DNA from 2 places in the Rheinheimera baltica genome. Region 2 is predicted to be linked to the other one. Evidence: riboswitches for the same ligand, from Rfam matches in the RefSeq annotation. Region 2 holds a riboswitch; the other holds the start of a gene.

Region 1 (6,097 bases), on a different contig from region 2:
GATGTGTTGATCATGGTGCGTCGGCAGTATCAGGGCATGGGCGGTTTTCCGTTGCCTTCCCAATCCGACGCCTTATCGCTTATTTCTGGCGGGTATGACTCCGCAGTTGCCAGTTACTTAATGATCCGTAAAGGGGTTAGAACCCATTATCTGTTTTTCAACCTGGGTGGCGCAGCACATGAAGCGGGTGTGCGGGAAATGTCTCATCTTATTTGGCAAAAATACAGCCTGTCGCACAAAGTGAAGTTTGTTAGTGTTAACTTCGCCCCAGTGGTAGAGCAGATACTGGAAAATATAGACAGCGGTTTAATGGGCGTTGTGCTAAAGCGCATGATGATGCGCGCTGCGGCCAGCGTCGCCGAGAATCTGGGTATTAAGGCCCTTGTTACCGGCGAAAGTATTGGCCAGGTTGCCAGCCAAACTATTGCCAACTTAAATGTCATTGATCGGGTAACCGACATGTTGGTGCTACGGCCACTTATCTACCAGGATAAGCAAGAGATTGTCGATATAGCGCGCAAGATTGGTGCAGAAGATATCGCCAAGAGCATGCCTGAATATTGTGGTGTTATCTCAAACAAGCCGACAGTTAATGCAGTGCTTGCCGATGTAGAGCTAAACGAGCAAAAGTTTAATTTCGCCGTGCTGGATCAGGCAGTACAAGAGGCGAAGGTGCTTGATATTCGTACCGTTGATTATCAGGCTGACCAACAAGCACATGTTGTAACAGAACTGTCCGAGCTGCCAGCTGATGCCATCGTACTGGATATTCGCAGCCCGGAAGAGACAGAACTTAAACCGCTAACCGTGGCCAATCATGCGGTGGTAGAGTTGCCCTTTTTTCGTTTGGCATCACAATTTAGTCATTTAGATCAGACTAAGCAGTACTACTGTTATTGCGATCGCGGTGTTATGAGCCGGCTACAAGCGGTAATTTTGCAAGAGCAAGGTTATGCTAATGTGGCGGTTTATCGCCCGTAAGCTTGTTCTAATTGTGTGACCCGTTGTAATAAACCAGCATTTTGCGGCACGGCTAACTGATAGCGTGCCGCTTGCTCTACCACAAAGCCATTTATTGCAGCGATTTCAGTGCGCCTTTGATGCTTTACATCTTGGTGCATAGACGAGTAATTTTTTGCTGTTTGGATAATCACCTGCTGCACCTTTGCCAGCGTGTCTTCATACACCAGCGATATGCCCATTAGCGTTGCCAACTGGCACACCTCAGCTAAAATCTCCGCAATTTGACTGCGATACTCAGCAGCACTTAGTTGGCCGTTTTGGCAATCATATATTGCCGTTAGTGGATTTATTACTGCATTAATCGCCAATTTTTGCCATAAATAGGGCGATATATTATCGGTTAATGTTATTGGTCCCAGGGCGATATCCATCACCTGAGTAACCGCTTCAGAGCATGCTATGGCGGCACTATTAAGTGGCGCGATGACACTTTGCCCTTGTCCGGTGTGAAACAGATTATGGTGTTGTTTAAGTGCACCGTGAGTGGTGGTAAGAAACCACAGCCCTTGTGTGGGCAGTAACAACGGTTTTACCTGCGCTATAGTTCCCATACCATTGTGGCTTAGCACCAGCTGAGCATCAGGGCTAAGATGTGGTAATAAACCTTTAATGGCATCGAGTATGGCATAGCTTTTAACCGGCACCAGCACGGCATTCAACGGCGCTATCGCTGGGGGGTAACTAAACTGCTGTTCAGTGAAATCAATATTGATAATGTTTGGAGTTTTTAACCACAATGAAACGGCGTTTCCGGCCAATGACAACCTGCAGGCTGCCAATAAACCAATAGCACCTTGGCCAACGATGGTCCAGCTTAGCGCTGGCTGCGGGGACGTATTCGGTGCCATACGCTGCGTACCAGATAGAAGCTAATAACACCGCCAATATCTGCCAGTAGGTCGAACCAATCGCCATGTCGGCGGGTAAAATAATGTTGTGCCAACTCTATGCTGCCACCATAGGCACCTAAAACGATTAACGCGGTCACCGGTGACACTTTAAAGCCTTTCCATAGTAACGCTGACAAAATAGCAAAAATGCCAAAATGCGCGACTTTATCAATATGGGCAAAGCCGGCAATAATACGGTGACCGTTGAGTTCAGCCAAGAAGCTCGCTGTAGCCAGTAAAAAACAGAATAAGCACAACCAGCGATAAAAACTTTGTGACACATACACCCCCAAACCTATATGGCACTCGGATTGTAACAGTTTTCTGGTTATAATCACCAGCAGACAGAATGGCTTATGCTAAGGAGATTTTTAATGCCCTCATTCGATATTGTTTCAGAAATTGATATTAACCAGGCTAATAACGCGGTAGAGAACGCTAAACGGGAACTTGAAACCCGCTATGATTTTCGTGGCGTTAACGCCAAAATTGAGCTAAAAAAAGAACAGATTGAACTGACCGCTGAAGCGGATCAACAAGTGATGCAGTTGTTCGATATTTTTGCCATTAAAGCCAGCAAGCTGCAGCTGGATGTTAATAGTTTCAAAATTGAAAAAGAAGAGCGTCATGGTAAATTCGTCACACGCTTTGTCAGCATTAAGCAAGGCATCGATAAAGACATAGCGAAGAAAATTATTAAACTTGTTAAAGACAGCAATATTAAGGTACAGGTGGCTATTCAGGGAGAGGAGTTGCGGGTAACGGGTAAAAAGCGTGACGATTTACAAGCGGCGATGCAATTGGTACGTACCTCTGATTTAGGCCAACCTTTCCAGTTTAAAAACTTTCGTGACTAACTGCATGGCTTCGGCCATCCAGACACCTATTGACAATTCCATTCCTCACGCTAAACTGCACGCGGCTCCAGCAAGGAGCCGCTTTTTCTGGTGCTGCAGCTAACTGCAGGTAAACGGGAATCTGGTGTAAATCCAGAGCTGCCCCCGCAACGGTAAACAACTGATCTGCGTTCAATGCCACTGTCATAGTATGGGAAGGCGAATGTAGGCGAAAGCAGGTTGTTAGCCCGGAGACCGGCCAGAAAAATCCTTTAACTTTATTAAACATGCGGTGGGCATGTTTTCGGAGCTTAGATGTTTAAACCTGCTTTGGCGGCCGTGTTGGTCGCATCCTGTTGTTCAGTTTATGCTGACGATATCGAACATATTAGTATTTATGCCAACCGCACTGCCACTGCACAGCAAGATGTGTTGGCGAGTGTAACCGTACTTGAGCATGACGATATCGTCGCGCGCCAGGCATCAGATTTACCCGCCTTGTTGGCACAGTTGCCAGGCATTAATCTATCGCGAGACGGCGGCCGCGGCCAGACGAGCGGAGTGTATATTCGCGGTGGCAATGTTGGCCATACGTTAGTGCTGATTGATGGTGTGCGCAGTGGTTCTGCCACCTTGGGCTATAAATCGCTTGCCATGCTACCGTTGGAGTTGATTGAGCGTATTGAAGTAGTCCGTGGCCCTCGTGCAGCATGGTATGGCTCTGATGCGCTTGCCGGTGTTATTGCCATAACGACCCGGCGTAGTAATGCAGTCGAGCTTAATGTCAATATTGGCAGTTACGGCCAAGCCGGCACTGATCTCAGCGTTAGCCAGCGCTTCGAACAACTTACGTTGCGAGCCAGTGCTGGTGTAAGCCGCGCCGATGGCTTTAATGTGCGTGACGAACTTGATAGCGATAGCGATGGTTACAAGCAAAAATTTATTAAAGTAGCCGCAGATTACCAGACTGAACTTGGTCTATGGACGGCACAAGCCGATGTCAATTCTGGTTATTATGAATTTGATACCAGCTACGGCAACGAAGATGTCGCTGATACACTAAACCGTGCTTACTTGCTGGGTTGGCAACAGCAACTTGGGCGTTGGCAGCACCAGGCACAACTTAGCCGAAATCTTGACAGCGAAGCTAGCTATGGCCCCGACTCGCGCAGCCCTTTTATCACTGCGCGCGATGAGTTCAATTATCAGGCAGAGACCAGCCTAAGCACCAGCTTGACGTTGCTGGCGGGGGTGAACTGGTATCAGGAGAAGGTCGATCGTTCGTCCACGCCTTACGAAAAAACCAGCCGTATAAACCGCGCCTTGTTTACCGGTCTACATTATCAGCTCAATGCGCTAAAACTCGAAGCCGCGCTGCGCCGTGATTTGATTAATCAATACGGCGGCCAAAACACCTGGCAACTGGCAGCAGGGTATCAGCTGACAGAGCAGTGGCTACTGCGTGCCAGCCGGGGTACAGCATTTAAAACGCCATCGTTTAACGAGCTGTATTATCCGGGTTATGCTAATCCTGCACTAAAACCGCAAGAGTCAGTATCAGATGAGATTGCTCTACGCTTTGTTGAACAAGACTTTAGTGCACAGCTTGCCTGGTTTGACCGGGATGTCACTAATTTGATCCAAGGGGTAGAACGTGCTGAGAACGTGCTATTGGCAACAATTTCAGGCGTAGAGTTTAGTGTGCAGCAGCAGTGGCAGCAGTTTAGCAGTAATTTGGCCTACACCTGGCTTGATACTGAAAACCAAAGTAGCGGCTTAAAGTTGGAACGTCGGCCAAAAAATACACTGAATTGGCGCGGTAGCATTGTCGAAGATAAGTGGTCGGCCTTTATCACAGCAGATTACCAGAGTTCGACGTATCAGGGCATGTATGCGAGTGTCGCCAACCTGGGTGGTTTTACGCTATGGGGTATTGGCGCGGATTATCAGCTAACGCCCGCCTTAACACTGAGGGCGAAACTGGAAAACCTGTTTGATAAAAATTATCAAACAAGTGCTGGTTATACTACCGCTGGCGCAAACGTTGGCATTAGCCTGCGTTACAGTCCGGGTTAATGGCTGCAAAACCCTTACTGACAATAGCGTGGATTAGTTTTCACGCTCTGTCGGTAGGGTAATATCGTTGTCGTTTAGTAGCAAATACTGGTAATAACGGTTGGCATCACGGGTATGCTGTAAGGTTTGCCATAAACTTGCCGCAAGCTCAGTATGCTGTTGGTAAAAGCCTTTGCTAAACACCAGATAACCGGTGGTGCTGTAAAGTGGTGGATAGTTTACTTGCAAGCCATACACATAATTATCAGGTAACGGCAGCTGATTCACTTCACACAAGGTGGTTGTGGCATCCACCCGTCCTTGCTTTACCAGCTCAAAAGCTTGTTGCTGAGATTGCACTTGTACCGTTGTCACCCCTTCAGGGTACTGAGGCATCACATAACCCAGCGGTCGGGCGATAACGATACCTTCAGTGGCGCGTTCTAATACGTTTTTGCCTGGTTGTTGCACCAGACACGTCGCATGTTGACTTAGCGCTAGATTGGCGTTGGGCTGGCTCTGCGCATCGAGCGGAAAAACCGCAAAGTTGCGGCGTGATTCGTCATAGGTTGCCACAAGCGCATCAACCTTATTTTGTTGCAATAATTGTAAGCAGCGAAGCCAGGGTTTGCGTTGCAGCGTCAGCTTTACCTGAGGTAGCTGCTTTACACTGTTCTGTAAATGTTCAATCGTTACACCAGGCGGGTTTGCAACCTGTGAGCCAGCACCCGTGTAGTAAGGTAATAGTTGCTTATCTTCATAACAAAACTGCAGTTCAACTATATCCTCCGCAATCGCAGGATAGATGATGTTTAGCAACAGAATAAACATCGCGATAAACACTTTCATGGTTTTAAAAACGCCTGATAACGTTGCCGAAACTTTGCCATTTTTGGCGCCACAATAAACTGGCAGTAGCCTTGTTCCGGGTGCTGGATAAAATACTGTTGATGATAGGCTTCAGCGATAAAAAAACGGCTTACCGGGCTCACTTCAGTGACAATGTCGCCATTAAATACCTGCTGCGCTGCAAGCTCAGATATCAAGCGTAATGCCAGGTTGTGTTGTTGCTCAGTGTGATAAAAAATTACCGAACGGTACTGTGTACCGACATCATTGCCTTGACGGTTAAGTTGCGTTGGGTCGTGCAAGCTAAAAAAAATCAGACAAAGTTGTTCAAAGTCGATAACCTCGTCATCAAATTCCACCTGTACCACTTCAGCATGCCCGGTATCGCCAGCGCATACTCTGTTATAATTGGCATCTTTTTCTGCGCCGCCCATATAGCCACTT
Region 2 (6,097 bases):
TAGGCCGCACCGGTTGAATGATAACCTCAGGCCTTGCTGCAACAACCTGCTCTATTCCCACCTGTGGATAGTCGCCTTTAACGTTTCTAAAAGTATTGTCCGCTGCACATAACGTTAGCATTTGCTGCGGCCAGGCATTGTTCGCGACGGTGCTAACTGGAGCGGTTCCCATAGCAAAGAATACGGGTACAGGAGCTTTATGCTGATACTTACTGCGCAGCGCTGATAATTGGCGAGTAAAACGATTTGCTTCTTCATTCGCGATGTCTTGCATGCCTACTCGCTTTCCTATCATGCGAAGTTCTTTAGCAATATCTTCCAATGTAATGGGATCTGAAAAGGCGACGTTAACGCCAAATTGTTGTAAGCGCTTTATATCTGACTGCGGATTCCCTGTACGCCATGCAATGACTAAATCGGGCTTTAGTGCCAGTACCGCTTCTATATTAACGCTGGCATAACTCGCTACACGAGGTAACGTTTGTGCTTCGGATGGAAAATCACTGTAATCACTTACTGCAACGAGTCTGTCTCCTGCGCCGATGGCGTATAGCATTTCGGTGATATGAGGCGCCAGCGCGACAATGCGTTGCGGGTTGGGTTCTGCCTGTGCAGCAACATTAAACAAAACACAGAGCAATAATAGTTGCCTCACCAATCCACTCCACGCTGCGCCTTAATGCCATGGTCAAACGCATGTTTAACGTTTTGCACCTCGCTAACCGTATCTGCAAGTTCAATTAGACGGCGATGACACGCCCGTCCCGTAATAACAACATGCTGTTTTACCGGTCGGTTTAGCAAGGCCTTTTCTATGCGCTCTAGAGATAAATAGTGGTAACTCAGCATGTACGTCAGTTCATCTAACAACACCATGTCAATTGACGGGTCAGCTAAGAATCGCTCTGCCTGCAACCAAACGCGCTCTGCTGCATCGATGTCAGCAGCTTTGTCCTGAGTGTCCCAGGTAAAACCCGTTGCCATTACGGCAAATTGAACACCATGCTCCTCAAGTAAGTTACGTTCGCCGCACTCCCAGCTGCCTTTAATAAACTGCACCACCGCTGCAGTAAACCCATGTCCAACCGCGCGCGCAACCGTACCAAAACCTGAAGTAGACTTTCCTTTACCATTACCGGTAATCACCAGTAACAATCCTTTGTCATCTGTGGCCGCAGCAATAGCGCTATCAACCTGAGTTTTTAGTCGCTGCTGACGTTCACGGTGGCGTTGTTGTTTTAGCTGTTCTGTTGTCATATCACTTCGCTATAGCCGTTGCCGGCGCATGATTAAAAGAAAAAATATACTGCCCACTAACGACGTAATAACACCCAGTGGAATCTCCTGCTGTGGCAGCACTGTACGTGCTACATTATCCACCCAGATCATAAACAATGCGCCAATAATGGCTGAGCCAAATAACAATCGTACTGATGTAACACCAAAAAAATGTCTAACGATATGCGGCACCATTAACCCGACAAAGGCGATACCACCACATTGTGAAACTATACAAGCGGTTAACAGTGCTGTTGCTAATAACAAAACCAAACGCAAACGTAAGGTATTCACTCCAAGTGTACGGGCGCTTTCATCACTGAGTAATAAGGCGTCAAGCTGACGGCGCAGTGCCAGCGCCAGTAAAAGTACTAGTAATACTATAGGAGCTAGCAGCAACACACTTAACCAGTCGGTTCGGCTTAAACTCCCCATTAACCAAAACATAATGCGATTTGCGGCAAAGGGTTCAGCAAAGTAGAGTACAAAGCTGCTAATCGCACTTAGCATAAAAGATACTGCCACGCCGGCCAGTAAAGTAATTTCTACTTTGCGCCAGTGTTGTCCGGCACACACTACAAAAACCAGTAACACCGCAAACAATGCCCCAACAAATGCACCCAGCGCCATACTAATAAGGTGTGGCGGCAAGACAACGCTCACCAAGGTAGCACCTAAGCCTGCTCCGGCCATCAAACCAAACAGATAGGGATCCGCTAATGGATTACGACTGGCGTTTTGCAAAATAGCGCCGGAAATGGCTAAACCGGCGCCGACTAACACCGCACAGAGCAATCGGGGTAAGCGGATTTGAAAAATTATTGTTTCGGTTAAGTCTGACTGCGTAGCATGACCAACCAACACGTTAAATACATCGGTCAAAGAGATATTCACACTACCTAATGTCAGACTTATTAGCATACTGGCAAGTAATAACAGTATAGATAACCCCATGGCCAACCGATAATGCCGTTTTAACATCAGTGGGCTCCTTGGTTAGGCATAAACGTGACCTGGAGCTTGTTAAGCAACGGGTGCATTGTTACCTCGCAGGCTAAGCCAAACACTTGTTGCAGTAACTCACTTCGCAACACCTGCTCCGGTGTGCCAAAAGCACACTGCTGACCTTGGTTTAATAGCAGTATTTTGTCGCAATATAACGCTGCAAGGTTAAGATCATGCAGGCAAGCTAACGCGGGAATACCCAAGCCGCTAACAAGCTGAAGTACCTGATGCTGATACAATACATCTAAATGATTTGTCGGTTCATCCAATAACAACAATGCAGGTCGTTGCACTAGTGCACGGGCAATATAAAGCCGCTGGAGTTCACCACCAGATAAGCTATCAATCAGTTGATTAGCTTTACCGTTTAAACCTACCTTTTGCAAAGCTTGCGCAACGATGTGTCTATCGTGACTATGATTTAACTCAAACCAGTTTTTATGAGGTAACAGCCCCATAGTCGCAACTTGCTCAACCGTGAGCGCAAACAAAGGTGCGGGGTTTTGACTAACAACGGCGACAGTTTTAGCCAGCTCAGCCGTTTTATAGTGCAGTAAGGGGCGTTGTTGTAGCAGAATTTGTCCGTTGTCTGCGGCTAATGCCCCCTGTACAACGCGCAATAAGCTGCTTTTTCCTGCGCCATTGGGGCCTATAACACCAATAAACTCGCCTGGAGCCAAAACAAAATTAACATTTTGTAGCACCGCTTGGTTTCCAAGCGTAAGCGAAACAGCTGACAGCTTTAGCAAAACCCACTCCTGACAATAGCAGCAGAGAGCCTTACACAAAGGCACTGGTGCTGCTGTGAACTCCCGCACAGAGGCGTAACTAGGGCTTAGGCAGGTCTCCTGACTTAAAGTGATAACCCACAATCGCCTTCCCAGCCCTTAGGGCCAGTGGCATTTGATTGCAGCACTTATTACAGTTGCGGGGACAGTGCAGGCATTTCACCTGTTTCCCTTTTAAGCAGGCATAGCCTACACCAAAGCAAGACGTAGTGTACCAGAAAACATTTTATCTGGACAAAGTGAAACCGCCAGCAATAAGCTGGCGGTTTTGGATGTGCGAAGTAATGTTACTCTAACGCGCTAAGCAAGGTTTTATCTAAGCCATCTTCGGTCAGTATCTTAACAACAGCCTGACAATGCTCAACGGTAAAATCGCCTTCAGCAATTTGCGTATTTAACATGTTACGGCGTTTCATCACTATATCAGCAACCATTTTTTGGTTTGCCCCGTCAACGCCGCCCATTTTGCTGTAAAGCTTATCCAAATAGGGATATAAACTTTTCTCTGCATCATAAGCCGCAGAACGCACAGCAGGATGGAAATCTTCACACGCGTTTAAATTCAGCAAGTAAAAATTCAGATAACCGGCAACGGTCACCAGTTTGTAATCTTGAGTATTTGCTACAGCGGCCGAGGAAAACGCTACGGCAGCAATCATTGCACTGGCCCATTTTTTCATTATGACGTCCTGTTTTTCATCTAGCACTGCTGTTCAATCTAACCAGAAAGTGCTGTTTTTGCAATGTTAAGTTGCTAAAAAGCGTGTATGCCATTTTACTGTAGTATAACTTTGTTGCTGTACTAAAGCCTTATTGTCTATTCATACGGTATGTGCGAAATATAGTTTATAACACTGCAATTTCAGGATCCCTCATGCAAGCACGTAATTTATCAATATTTACGCTGTTATCGGCGATAAGCTATGGCGCATTAGCAACATCACCAATACCAGAACTACAGTTAACGAAACAAATTACGCTATCGGGTTTGTCAAGCGGCGCCTACATGGCTGGACAATATCACCAAGCTTTCGCTGAACAAGTAGAAGGTGTTGCTATGCTGGCTGGAGGGCCGGTGTATTGTGCTCAAAATAGTCTTGGTCTCGCCTTAGAGCATTGCTTTAACAAAGCCACCAGCGCGCCAGATCTTGAAGCTATTGAAAACTACTTAACTGAAAAGCGCCAAACGCAAAAGCTGGCACCATTGTCTGCTCTTGCTGATGACAATGTATGGATATTTAGTGGTACGAAGGACACTACCGTACATCCCAAGCTAGCTCAGGCGCTGTATAAACAGTATACGCAGTGGGTGAAACCCGAGCATATTGTGCTGATTAATGACATGGCTTTTGGTCATACCTTTCCAACAGACAGAACTGATCTTGGGGCCTGTGACATATCAGAACCACCTTATCTGGCCAGTTGTCATTACGATGCGGCAGGCGCGTTACTACAACATTTACTGGGCACTATCAAAGGCAAAAGTGAAACATCAACTGGTAACCTATTAAAAATTAACCAGTTTCAGATGTCCGAAGCGGCAAAAAGCACCCTGGCTGAAACAGGCTACTTATACGTGCCACAAACTTGTGCTGCAGGTGCATCGTGCCGGCTACATGTTAGTTTTCATGGTTGCAAGCAAGATGCGGCCAGTGTTGGTGAGGCCTATGTTGCTGGCACCGGTCTGAATAACTATGCTGACACCAATAATATTGTAGTGCTTTATCCACAAACCACGGCAAGTAGTATTAACCCGTTTAATCCAAACGCGTGTTGGGATTGGTGGGGTTACACTGGCTCTGAGTATACCACCCGCGACGGTAGTCAGTTGCAGGCTGTATATCAGTTGGTGCAAGCGTTACAGCATTAGAAAAATGTCGACCAGGACAAAAACGCTGACAGCCCGGTATCACGATCAGTTAACGGGCTGTTGCTAATGCTGCTGTCATACCAATGATGCTCGATACCGAGTCGGGTCATTCCACCGAAAAATAATGGCGTACTAAAAGACACTCCTGCATTGTAATTAAAAGCGCCTCCGGCGTTATAAGCCAGACGATCAGCGGTAGCTTCTTCTACCGGAACACCGTAATAGTAGTTAATCAACTTGTTATCAGAATAACTAACACCCACTTTAGGCTCAATCACAACAGGACCTGCCCGATAGCTATAGCTCAATGCTAGTTTTGACTCCTGTCCATTGGAGTTGCCCAACAAATCAAATACTGTATCGGCTTCGAGCAACCAGGCTTGTTGGCGCAGTTGCACACCAAACCCGCCATCAAGTGAATTTTTTCTTTTTGCCATGCCCACAAACACACTGCTGTCAGACTGGTCAAACCCGGCAAATCTCGGTGCAAGCTTTGCGCTAAAACTAATATTGCCAAAATCTACCAGGGTGTAACTGGCAAAAGGTCCGTAAACTGACAATTTTTCACCGCGATATCCTAATATAGGTAACGGTATTGTACGGTTACTATACCCACGATAAATCTCCTGATTTACGCCAATACCAATGCCATACAAAAATCCCTGAGGGGCAGCATTTTGCGCCAACGCAGAAGTAGTGCATAGCATGGCAACACCTAAAACTGCTGCTGAAAAATAACGACTCACGCTCATTTGATAACCTTATATTAAATAATATTCTGCACATAACAGCACAGGTTGCTGACAATTTGATTACGCAATTCAATGCCAAACCGATCTATCAATGATGCTATCCCCTGCACGGCGCAAACACCCTCTAAAATGATTCATTGATAGCAAATGAGTTTGTTAAATAGCTTAACCAATTAGCAATACGAGTAGTCCCAGCGCCAATATTATTACTGTCGCAACAGCCAGTTTATTCGCTAACGCCCTCCCACCAAGCACAAACACGAGTGCCCATTTAACCACCGTGTTACTCAACGCCGCTATCGTAACGGCACCTGCGGCTAATGCTAAACCGTCAGGTGTGCGTTTGGCATATTCTGCCATCGACAAGCTAATTGCATCAACATCTGTCAATCCAGCGATGGCAG

What was found. Region 2 has a riboswitch for cobalamin ahead of ORJ00_RS11145 (ABC transporter ATP-binding protein). Riboswitches for the same ligand answer to the same signal wherever they lie in the genome.
Region 1: another riboswitch for cobalamin. It lies ahead of ORJ00_RS01150 (TonB-dependent receptor domain-containing protein); the one in region 2 lies ahead of ORJ00_RS11145 (ABC transporter ATP-binding protein).

Annotation. Positions count from the first base shown of each region.
Region 1 is NZ_JAPJDY010000001.1:230,506-236,602, forward strand. Features, by position in the region: gene thiI (tRNA uracil 4-sulfurtransferase ThiI) at 1-981, shown strand, start outside; gene ORJ00_RS01135 (ketopantoate reductase family protein) at 969-1,871, opposite strand; gene ORJ00_RS01140 (VanZ family protein) at 1,838-2,194, opposite strand; gene ORJ00_RS01145 (YajQ family cyclic di-GMP-binding protein) at 2,288-2,770, shown strand; cobalamin riboswitch at 2,842-3,027, shown strand; gene ORJ00_RS01150 (TonB-dependent receptor domain-containing protein) at 3,065-4,825, shown strand; gene ORJ00_RS01155 (transporter substrate-binding domain-containing protein) at 4,859-5,653, opposite strand; gene msrA (peptide-methionine (S)-S-oxide reductase MsrA) at 5,650-6,097, opposite strand, start outside.
Region 2 is NZ_JAPJDY010000006.1:27,713-33,809, reverse strand. Features, by position in the region: gene ORJ00_RS11160 (cobalamin-binding protein) at 1-655, opposite strand, end outside; gene cobO (cob(I)yrinic acid a,c-diamide adenosyltransferase) at 652-1,257, opposite strand; gene ORJ00_RS11150 (FecCD family ABC transporter permease) at 1,267-2,259, opposite strand; gene ORJ00_RS11145 (ABC transporter ATP-binding protein) at 2,259-3,032, opposite strand; cobalamin riboswitch at 3,105-3,285, opposite strand; gene ORJ00_RS11140 (hypothetical protein) at 3,359-3,751, opposite strand; gene ORJ00_RS11135 (extracellular catalytic domain type 2 short-chain-length polyhydroxyalkanoate depolymerase) at 3,946-4,941, shown strand; gene ORJ00_RS11130 (MipA/OmpV family protein) at 4,938-5,693, opposite strand; gene ORJ00_RS11125 (MgtC/SapB family protein) at 5,859-6,097, opposite strand, start outside.